3 regions of the Streptomyces sp. PTL18 genome follow, and region 1 is predicted to be linked to each of the others. Evidence: riboswitches for the same ligand, from Rfam matches in the RefSeq annotation. Region 1 holds a riboswitch; each other region holds the start of a gene.
What was found. Region 1 has a riboswitch for cyclic di-AMP ahead of AC5WS8_RS15585 (transglycosylase SLT domain-containing protein). Riboswitches for the same ligand answer to the same signal wherever they lie in the genome.
Positions count from the first base shown of each region.

Region 2: another riboswitch for cyclic di-AMP. It lies ahead of AC5WS8_RS22905 (transglycosylase family protein); the one in region 1 lies ahead of AC5WS8_RS15585 (transglycosylase SLT domain-containing protein).
Region 3: another riboswitch for cyclic di-AMP. It lies ahead of AC5WS8_RS27080 (C40 family peptidase); the one in region 1 lies ahead of AC5WS8_RS15585 (transglycosylase SLT domain-containing protein).

Region 1 is NZ_JCAJZO010000007.1:74,018-77,202, reverse strand. It holds gene AC5WS8_RS15590 (polyprenyl synthetase family protein) at 1-622, opposite strand, end outside; cyclic di-AMP (ydaO/yuaA leader) riboswitch at 1,439-1,624, shown strand; gene AC5WS8_RS15585 (transglycosylase SLT domain-containing protein) at 1,634-2,149, shown strand; gene AC5WS8_RS15580 (HAD family hydrolase) at 2,174-2,998, opposite strand.
Region 2 is NZ_JCAJZO010000012.1:93,158-96,342, reverse strand. It holds gene AC5WS8_RS22915 (cytochrome P450 family protein) at 1-213, shown strand, start outside; gene AC5WS8_RS22910 (transglycosylase family protein) at 400-1,416, shown strand; cyclic di-AMP (ydaO/yuaA leader) riboswitch at 1,615-1,781, shown strand; gene AC5WS8_RS22905 (transglycosylase family protein) at 1,786-2,478, shown strand; gene eno (phosphopyruvate hydratase) at 2,855-3,185, shown strand, end outside.
Region 3 is NZ_JCAJZO010000017.1:50,044-53,228, reverse strand. It holds gene AC5WS8_RS27090 (ATP-binding protein) at 1-342, shown strand, start outside; gene AC5WS8_RS27085 (DUF6328 family protein) at 396-932, opposite strand; gene AC5WS8_RS27080 (C40 family peptidase) at 1,102-1,575, opposite strand; cyclic di-AMP (ydaO/yuaA leader) riboswitch at 1,579-1,761, opposite strand; gene AC5WS8_RS27075 (hypothetical protein) at 2,081-2,395, opposite strand; gene AC5WS8_RS27070 (ATP-dependent Clp protease proteolytic subunit) at 2,403-3,038, opposite strand.

The DNA.
Region 1 (3,185 bases):
ACTGCGTCAGCACGTCCACGACCGTCTCGTCGGCGCCCGACATCATCGCGCCGAAGCGGCAGGCCACCGCGACCAGGGAGCCCGTCTTGCCGGCGAGGACATCGAGGTAGTGCTCCACCGGGTCGCGGCCGTCCCGGGGGCCCGCCGTCTCCAGGATCTGGCCGGTGACGAGCCGCTCGAACGCCTCCGCCTGGATGCGGACGGCCTCGGGGCCGAGGTCGGCCAGGATGTGGGACGCGCGGGCGAACAGGAAGTCGCCGGTGAGGACCGCCACCGAGTTGCCCCAGCGGCTGTTGGCGCTGGCCACCCCGCGCCGCACGTCGGCCTCGTCCATCACGTCGTCGTGGTAGAGCGTGGCGAGGTGGGTGAGCTCCACGACCACGGCCGAGGGGACGACCCCCGGCGCGTACGGGTCGCCGAACTGCGCCGCGAGCATCACGAGCAGCGGCCGGAACCGCTTCCCGCCCGCACGCACCAGGTGCTGCGCCGCCTGCGTGATGAAGGGCACCTCGCTCTTCGTGGCGTCGAGCAGCCCTTCCTCGACAGCGGCCAATCCGGCCTGGACATCGGCTTCCAGAGCCTGGTCCCGCACGCTCAGCCCGAACGGCCCGACGACGGTCACGTGGCGTCTCCTGTCTGCTGACGTCTGCTGACGATCACACGGTCGGTTTAGGGGTCGGTCACTTGGGCGATGACGTCGTCCGTCGACTCGGCTCACTGAGTTTGTCGATCTGTCGCCGCCATCACTCAAGTCAGCGTATCCGGTCAGGTTTCGATCACCACGAGTGCCCGCTGTTCCAGGCCCGGCCGTATCGGATCACGAGCGACATGCTCCTGATCAAGCGATACGAGCAGGTTTGGGGTGACATGACCGAAAGCAACCCCTTCGACGTCCCCCGGAGGGCCAGGCGCCTCGCGTGCCCCACCGGTCCCGCCCGGCACCGTCACCCGGCCGGGCGCACACCCGGCCGCCCGGCTCATCCGGCTCATCCGGCTCATCCGGCTCACCCGGGACGCCCGGAGCCCGGGGGTGCGCGGATACGGACCCCTTGGGCCACGACAAGTGACGTCGGTCACCCTTCCCCTGCCGGAACAGCACCGCGGAACTCAGAATGCCCGAATTGTACTGATTCGCACCTATAAATACCGCTACCCGTAGACGAACACCACCCCTCTTGCCCGAATTGCCGCTCCGACGCCCTGAATCACGGATGGCGATCCAAGCAATGCGCGAGTGAATTAGCTCACGCCCGCACAGGGCGGGGTGACACATGTGGAATCTCAACTTCCGATTCGCTTATGCCAAGTTGAACCATGTTCAACAAACTGGATCACATCGCTTATTCCAGCATTTCAAGGTCATTTGTATTGGAGTGCGACTTCCAGGCTTGTTTCCGACATGTGCTCTCGCATACCTTCCCAATCGATCCGAGCGGGCCGCCGAATCCTGCCGCCGCTCGCGAGCCCTTCGACCCACAACGGCAGGAGCGGGGGACCCAGGTAAGTCGCCGCACCGGACACAGCGCCGGAACGGCTTGGGGTGAAGCCGATTCCTCGGCATCGAGGACACGGCCGGGCACCTCCCCGCCCGAACCCGACAGCTCACCTCGCAGGCGCCGGAGAGGACTACGACATGCCCGTTTTCGCCCTGCCCGCACGCCGTCCGGACCGCCGCCCCAAGGCCGCGCGCCTCACCCGTGCCCTCGCTGCCGCGGGGACGGGTGCCGCCGTTCTCGCCCTCCCGCTCATGGGTGCGACCAGCGCTTCCGCCGCGACCCCCACGTCCGCGGCGACCAAGACCGTCACCGCGAACACCCTGACCACGCGCTCCACCAACCTCGACGGCTGGATCCGCCAGTCGCTGGTGGTCATGCGGCAGCACGGGATCCCCGGCTCCTACTACGGCATCTACCGCAACGTGATGCGCGAGTCGGCGGGCAACCAGTTCGCCATCAACCTGTGGGACTCCAACGCCCGGATGGGCATCCCCTCCAAGGGTCTCCTCCAGGTCATCGACCCGACCTTCCGCGCCTACCACGTGCCGGGCACCTCCTGGAACATCTACGACCCGGTGGCGAACATCACGGCCGCGTGCAACTACGCCGCCCACCGGTACGGCTCCATCGACAACGTCCACAGCGCGTACTGAGCCGCCCATCGCGCTGACCCGGGCTCAGACCGAGGTCCGGCGGTCCCTGAAGAGCCGTTCGAGGACGACGGCGATGCCGTCGTCCTCGTTCGACTTCGTGATCTCGTCGGCGACCGCCTTGAGTTCGGGATGGGCGTTGGCCATGGCGACGCCGTATGCGGCCCAGTCGAACATCGGGATGTCGTTCGGCATGTCACCGAACGCGACGGTCTCCGACGGTCCCAGACCCAGATACTCGGCGGCGAGCGCGAGCCCCGTCGCCTTGGTGACGCCGCACGGCTGGAGTTCGACGGTGCCGGGCCCGGACATGGTGACCGTCGCCAGGGAACCGACCGCGCTGCGCGCCACCGTCGCCAACTCGTCGTCGGTGAGGGCGTGATGGCGCAGCAGCACCTTGCTGATGGGCGCGCACCACAGATCGTCGCGCCGCTGGACCCGCACCGCGGGCAGCGTGGGATGCGGCATCCGGTAGCCGGGCTCGATGAGCGTGAGCCCGTCCACGCCGTCCTGGTCGACGGCCGCGTACACCTGCCCCACCTCGGCCTCGATCTTGCCGAGCGCGGTCTCGGCCAACTCCCGGTTGAGGGTGACGGAGAACAGCAACCGGTCCGCTCCGGCGTCGTACACCTGCGCGCCCTGTCCGCACACCGCGAGCCCCCTGCCGCCCAGGTCGTCGAGCAGCGGCCGCACCCTGGGCGCCGGTCGGCCCGTCACCACCAGGTGCTGCGCGCCGGCCGCGGCGGCCCGCGCCAGGGCGGCCCTCGACCGGTCGGAGAGCGTGTCGTCACCGCGCAGCAGCGTCCCGTCCAGGTCGGTGGCGATGAGTGAATACGCGAGGGGTGCGGCCATGATCAGAGAATACGGATGGAACACCCCCACGACTCACCGTGAACCGGCGGACGTCCGGCCACCCGACGCGAACCGGCCGACCCACGGCCGGTGTCCGGACCGCTCCTGAGGGACCGGTCGGCATCCGGCCCCCGACGCCCGGCGTAAGCACGCCGGTTGCGCGCACGCGGCGGGGATGCATCAGGCG
Region 2 (3,185 bases), on a different contig from region 1:
CACTACTGCCTGGGCGCGCCCCTGGCCCGTCTGGAGGGACAGACGGCGCTCGCCACGCTCCTGACCCGCCTGCCGGACCTGCGGCTCGCGGTCGACCCCTCCGACCTGCGGTGGCGCGGTGGGCTCATCATGCGGGGCCTGCGCACGCTGCCCGTGACGTTCACACCGGTTGCGGAGAAAGATCCCGAATCTCCCGTCGACGCCCCGATATGACACGGCAACACGCCGATGGTCACAGGAAGGTGACAGTGCCTCACCTCTGTGATCTTCACGTGATCTGCGCTGCATTGACTTGTGACAAGTGATCTCCTGCCGATACGTTCACGCAGCAACGCGGCGGTCCGCACTGCCACGGCCGGCCGCCGCGTCGGTCGATGCTGTCGTGTGAAAGGCAACCGCATGCTCTCCGGGAACGGTCGTCACCGTCGCCCCCGTCAGGCTCCGGCTCTCCTCGTCGCGGCAGGGGTGACCGGATCAGCGATCGCGATCCCGCTGCTCGGCGCCACCGGTGCGAGCGCGGCCACCGGTACCACCTGGGACCAGGTCGCTCAGTGCGTCAGCGGCGGCTCATGGAGCGCGGACAGCGGCAACGGTCGATACGGCGGGCTGCAGTTGACGCAGGACGAATGGGACAAGTACGGCGGTCTCGACTATGCGCCGAGTCCGGACCAGGCGAGTCGCTCGCAGCAGATCGCCGTCGCCGAGAAGGTCCTCGCTGCCCGGGGTGTCGGGGCCTGGGGCACCTGCGGCCTGCTGAACGGCCTGGGCAAGGACTCCGGCTCCGCCGACGTCGACACGGGCGTCGCCGGGGACGCGTCGTCCGGCAGCGGACCGTCCTCCGGCTCCGACTCGGGTCTGGACTCCGGTCTCGACTCCGGTCTCGACTCCGGCCTGTCCGACTCGTCCGGATCTTCTGCGCCGACCGATCCGTCACCTTCTGCCTCCTCTTCCTCTCCTTCGTCCTCGTCGCCCTCGCCCTCGTCCGGGACGTCGGTCGACGGCGCCGCCAAGGGTGCGCAAGGGTCCGGCAGCGCGCCGACGGCCACGACGAAGCGCGACGAGTCGGACAAGTCCGCACAGAACGATGCCGCGTCCGAGGGGAGTTCGACCGAGGCCGCGGGTGCCGGCCGTCATCGCGGGGGCAGTGCCGACGAGGGCGCCGCGGACGGCCGCACCGAAGACGCGTCCGGCCGGCACACCTCGCGCGGCACCACTGACGCGCGCCACGCCGTCGACGGCTCGTACACCGTCCGCCCCGGGGACAATCTGTCGTCCATCGCCGACTCCCTTGACCTCAGCGGCGGATGGGCGGCGCTGTACGAGGCGAACAAGCAGACGGTCGGCGGCGACCCGAACCTCATCCTCCCCGGTCAGAGCCTTGCGCTCGACGCCGGCCCGGCAGGCGGCTCGTCCTGAACTGCCCCTTGCGTGGCGGAAGTTCGCGACCTACTTCGGGCTGAATGTCCTGTTTGGTGAAAGTGAGATATGGGTCTCATAAGCCCTGATCGTCTTTGAAATTCCGGCGATCGACTGCTTACGGTCGTGATCGCTCGCCACAGCGAGCACCTGCGGTCGCAACGCCGAATCCTGCCAGCGGCCGTACGGGAACAGTCGTCGCGTCAAGCGCCGTAGGCAGGAGCGGGGGACCCAAGGTAGGCGCCGCGTCCGGAAGTTGACCGGAAGCGGCTCGGGGTGAAGCCGCGTCCCGCAAGGGGCGCGGCCGGGCAACTCAACCGGCCCGAACCCGACAGCTCACCTCGCAGGCGTCGGTGAGGGGAACGAACCATGCTGTGTTCCGGCAACGGCAAGCACCGCCGCCCGTCCAAGTCCACCCGTGCCGTAGCGCTCGCCGGTGTCGCCGGCGCTGCCATCGCCGGCCCGCTCCTCGCGGCCGGGAACGCCTCCGCGGCCACCGCCGCCCAGTGGGACGCCGTCGCCCAGTGCGAGTCCGGTGGCAACTGGCACATCAACACCGGCAACGGCTTCTACGGTGGTCTGCAGTTCACGAACTCGACCTGGGCCGGGTACGGCGGCACCGCCTACGCCTCCCGTGCCGACCTGGCGACCAAGGACCAGCAGATAGCCATCGCCGAGAAGGTCCTCGCGGGCCAGGGCAAGGGCGCCTGGCCGGTGTGCGGCAAGGGCCTGACCAACGCCGCGTACAACGGCTCCGCGGCCACCTCGAGCGGCGCGAAGAGCGCCACCCCGAAGAACACCACCACCCGCTCGACCGGGCAGCAGGCCGCCAACCGCTCCGCGCAGCGCCCGGCCCCGCAGAAGAAGACCGTCACCACCCCGACCGGCCGGAAGGTCGAGAAGGGCGACGGCGAGTACAAGGTGGTCAAGGGCGACACCCTCAGCGCCATCGCCGCGAGCCACCACGTCAAGGGCGGCTGGAAGAAGCTGTTCGAGCTGAACAAGGACATCGTCCGGAACGCCGACCTGATCTACCCGGGCCAGCAGCTGCACCTGAAGTGACAGCCACCCGGTAGCCGGGCCGCGGGCCACCGACAGCCGTGACCCCCACAGTGGGGTCACGCGAGGGCCCACCTCCGTCCCCACGGCTCCCCGCTCCGGTGCGTGTTCCCCCGTACGCGCCGGAGCGGGGCTTGTTGCTGTCCGGCCCCTTCGTCGTCCGGCCCCTTCGTCGTCCGGCTCCTTCGCCGTCCGGCCGCGTGGATTTCACCGCACCTTTCCCCCCTCCTTTGTTCCGCGAGGGAACAATGTGTACCGTCACCCTGTCCACGGGACGGTCGGTCGGTCGGCCGGCACCCCGCGGCGGTTAGGCTCTAGTCGCAAGGCGCAGCCGCAAGGCACACAGCCCCGCACTTCCAGCGTCACATCCAAGAAGGAGATGCTCGTGCCGTCCATCGACGTCGTCGTAGCCCGGGAAATCCTGGACTCCCGAGGCAACCCCACGGTCGAGGTCGAGGTCGGCCTCGACGACGGCAGCACGGGTCGTGCCGCCGTCCCGTCCGGCGCCTCCACCGGCGCCTTCGAGGCCATCGAGCTCCGCGACGGTGATCCCAACCGCTACCAGGGCAAGGGTGTCGAGAAGGCCGTCCTCGCCGTGATCGAGCAGATCGGCCCGGAGCTGGTCGGCTACGACGCCACCGAGCAGCGGCTGATCGACCAGGCGATGATGGACCTGGACGCCACCGACAACAAGGGCTCCCTCGGCGCCA
Region 3 (3,185 bases), on a different contig from region 1:
GCCGACACCGTCCGCCTGATCGTCTCCGAACTCGCCACCAACGCCGTACAGCACACCCTCGGGCAGTCGCCCACCTTCACGGTCGACATCGCGCTCGACCGCGACGAATTACTGCGTATCGGGGTCACCGACAGCCATCCGCGCTTCCCCAAGCGCCTGCCTGCGGCCGTGCAGCAGGACAACGGGCGGGGCATGGTGATCATCCGGTGTCTGACCGCCGAGTGCGGCGGGAAGCTGAGCGTGCGACCCACCCGCGAGGGCGGCAAGACGGTCGCGATCGAGCTGCCGTGGACGAAGCCGATGCAGCCGGTCGCCGCGTCACCGGGGCCGGGGGAGGCGTGAACGCAGATCGCGACGGGCCGCCGCCGTGCGGACCGCTGCCGAAGGCCCGGCGGTCACCGGGACCCCTCGGTCGGCTCCCGGTCGTCCCGCCCGCCGGGGGCCTGCCGCGGTACGACGACCGTGCGCCGCACCACCCAGGGCAGGACGCGCCACAGGCCCAGGCAGACCAGCAGCGTTCCCGCCCCGGCCGCGAGCCCGGCCACCCGGCCGAGGGACACGTCCACCACCAGCAGGACCGATCCGGTGAACGCCAGCATCAGCACCCCCATGCCGACCTTCGCCAGACGGGAGGAGATCCTCACGATGGCGGGCTTGGCGTTCTGCTGGAACAGCGACCGGTGCAGCGCGGCGGGCGCCGTGAACAGGGCTGCGGCCAGCATGGCGAGCAGGAGCGTCGTCACGTAGGTGGTGCGCTGGACCGTGTCCAGAGTGGGGAAGCGCTGGGAGAAGGCCAGCGTCAGCAGGAACGCGAACAGGATCTGCACCCCTGTCTGGGTGACACGCAGCTCCTGCAGCAACTCGGTGAAGTTGCGGTCGGCACGCTCCAGGGGGGTCTCGCGTCGTGCCTGCTCGGGAGGTCGGTCGGCCATGGTCAACGAGTATCCGCTCACCCCTGCCTCACGCCCGCCCCAGCGGGTCGCTTCCGGAGCGATCGAGCCCGGTGGGCCTGCTGCGCAGCCTGAACTGTCGCGTCTCCCCGTCGAGCGGCGTGTCGCGGGGTGACGGCAGGCAACCCCCGTCACCCCGGGCCGCAGGGCCTCAGCGGACGCGGCCGTACCAGACGCTCCTCGTCCAGATCTTCTCCAGCCTGACCACCGACCCCGTCTTCGGGGAGTGCCAGATCTTGCCCTTCCCGGCGTAGATGCCGACGTGGTAGACGTTCCGGCCCGAGTGGAAGAACACCAGGTCCCCGGCCTGCCGCTGGGAGGCGGAGATGTGCCGCGTTTTGTTGTACTGCGCCGCCGCCGTCCGGGGCAGGGTCTTGCCCGCCTTCTTGAACGCGTACAGCGTCAGCCCGGAGCAGTCGAAGCGACGCGGTCCCGCGGCGCCGTACTGGTACGGGGATCCCTTCTTCGACGCCGCGACCTGCAGTGCCCTCGTCGCCGGCGTCGCGGCGGACGCGTCGGGGGCGATACCGGGGACCGCGATGCTGCCGCCGACGGCGGCGATGGTGAGGGCGGAGGCCGTTCCGGCCCGGCCCAGCAGCGACGGGACTCGATTGAGCGCGGTCATGCGCAACCCTTCGTCAGCCGCCTGTGAAGGATGACCTGTCGGATTCGGGCTGGCGAAGTAGCCCGGCCGCTGACGCGGCTTCACCCCAAGGACCGCACGGATCTGTCCGGCGGCCCGCCTTGCTGGGTCCTCCACTCCTGCCGATCCACTCCTGTCGACCGGTCATCCGGGCGGCGGCAGGACTCGGCGTCCGCCCGGACCGCCCCGCCGCGGTGGCGGGGGCTTGTCGTCAGTGAGGGATCTTCACCTAAAGGCGTCGGAAAATCACAACGGAATCGGGGGTTTGTGGCATTACTCACCACTCACCCGTTCGGGTGGACAGCCCTTCGTTCGAAGAGGGTTGAGGAAGAGGACGAGGCCTCGGACCTGCACCGGAGTAGATCATTCCGCCCTGGGGCCAGGCGCGTTGTGCGACGTTGCCCAGCCCCGGGAGGGAGAGGAATCTACTCGGACGGCGGTACCCCGTTCGGCTCGTTTGAGCAACCGCGCGTCGTGGGCTGGTTGCTCACTGCCCGTCAGACCGGGTCGGCGGCACCGTGACGCGGGCCGCGCGGCGTTCGCCGTCGAGGACGCGCAGGGCCCGGGCGAGGGTGGGCCCGTGCATCTCGTTCTCCCCGCGCTGGTGCATCAGTTCCAGCGCCTCACGCAACGCCATCGCCTTGCTCACCAGTGCCTGCGCGGCGCGCAGACCGCGGTAGGTGTCCCCGGAGTGCGCCGGGTTGATGCGGCCGAGCAGGTCGACCACGTCGAGGTAACGGTCGATCAACTCCGCCTCGGCACGGGTCAGCGCGGGCAGTGGGGGCAGTTCCGGTGGCAGCATCGGCGGCTCACCTCGTGCCGGGGGTGGGGCGCGGGACCCTGCGGCTGGGAATGACGCGGTCGATCAGGCCGTACTCCACCGCCGCCGGCGCGTCGAAGATCGTGTCACGCTCGATGTCGGCGGCGATCCGCTCCGGGCTCTGCCCGGTGTGCCGGACGAGCATCTCCTCCAGTCGGCCGCGAACCCGCATCAGCTCTTCGGCCTGGATGAACAGGTCACTGGCCTGCCCCTGAACGGGCTCCGGCAGGGATGGCTGGCGGATGACCACGCGGGCGCCGGGCAGTGCGAACCGCTTGCCCGGTGTGCCCCCGGCGAGCAGCACGGCCGCGGCCGACGCCGCCTGCCCGAGGCAGATCGTCTCCACGTCGCAGCCGACGTACTGCATCGTGTCGTAGACGGCGGCCATCGCGCTGAACGAGCCGCCGGGGGAGTTGATGTACAGCGAGATGTCCCGGTCCGGATCCAGGTACTCGAGGTGCATGAACTGCGCCATCACGTCGTTGGCCGAGATCTCGTCGACCGGCGTGCCGAGGAAGACGATCCGCTCCTCGAGGAGCTTCGCGTAGGGATCGAGCGTCCGGCTTCCGTAGCCGGTGCGTTCCGTGAACTCGGGCAGGACATGGCGGGCGGACGGTCGGTTCATGGCATGCGCCTCCTCGGGCTGACTCCTGTAAAAAATGTACAGGACGTACGTTCCTGGTGGTGGGAAGCATGCTGTCAGCGAAAGCGGCTGCGCGCGCGGTTCCGAGCCTGCTCGGGGCTCCGTGCGATCCCGGGAGGCCCGCCGGGG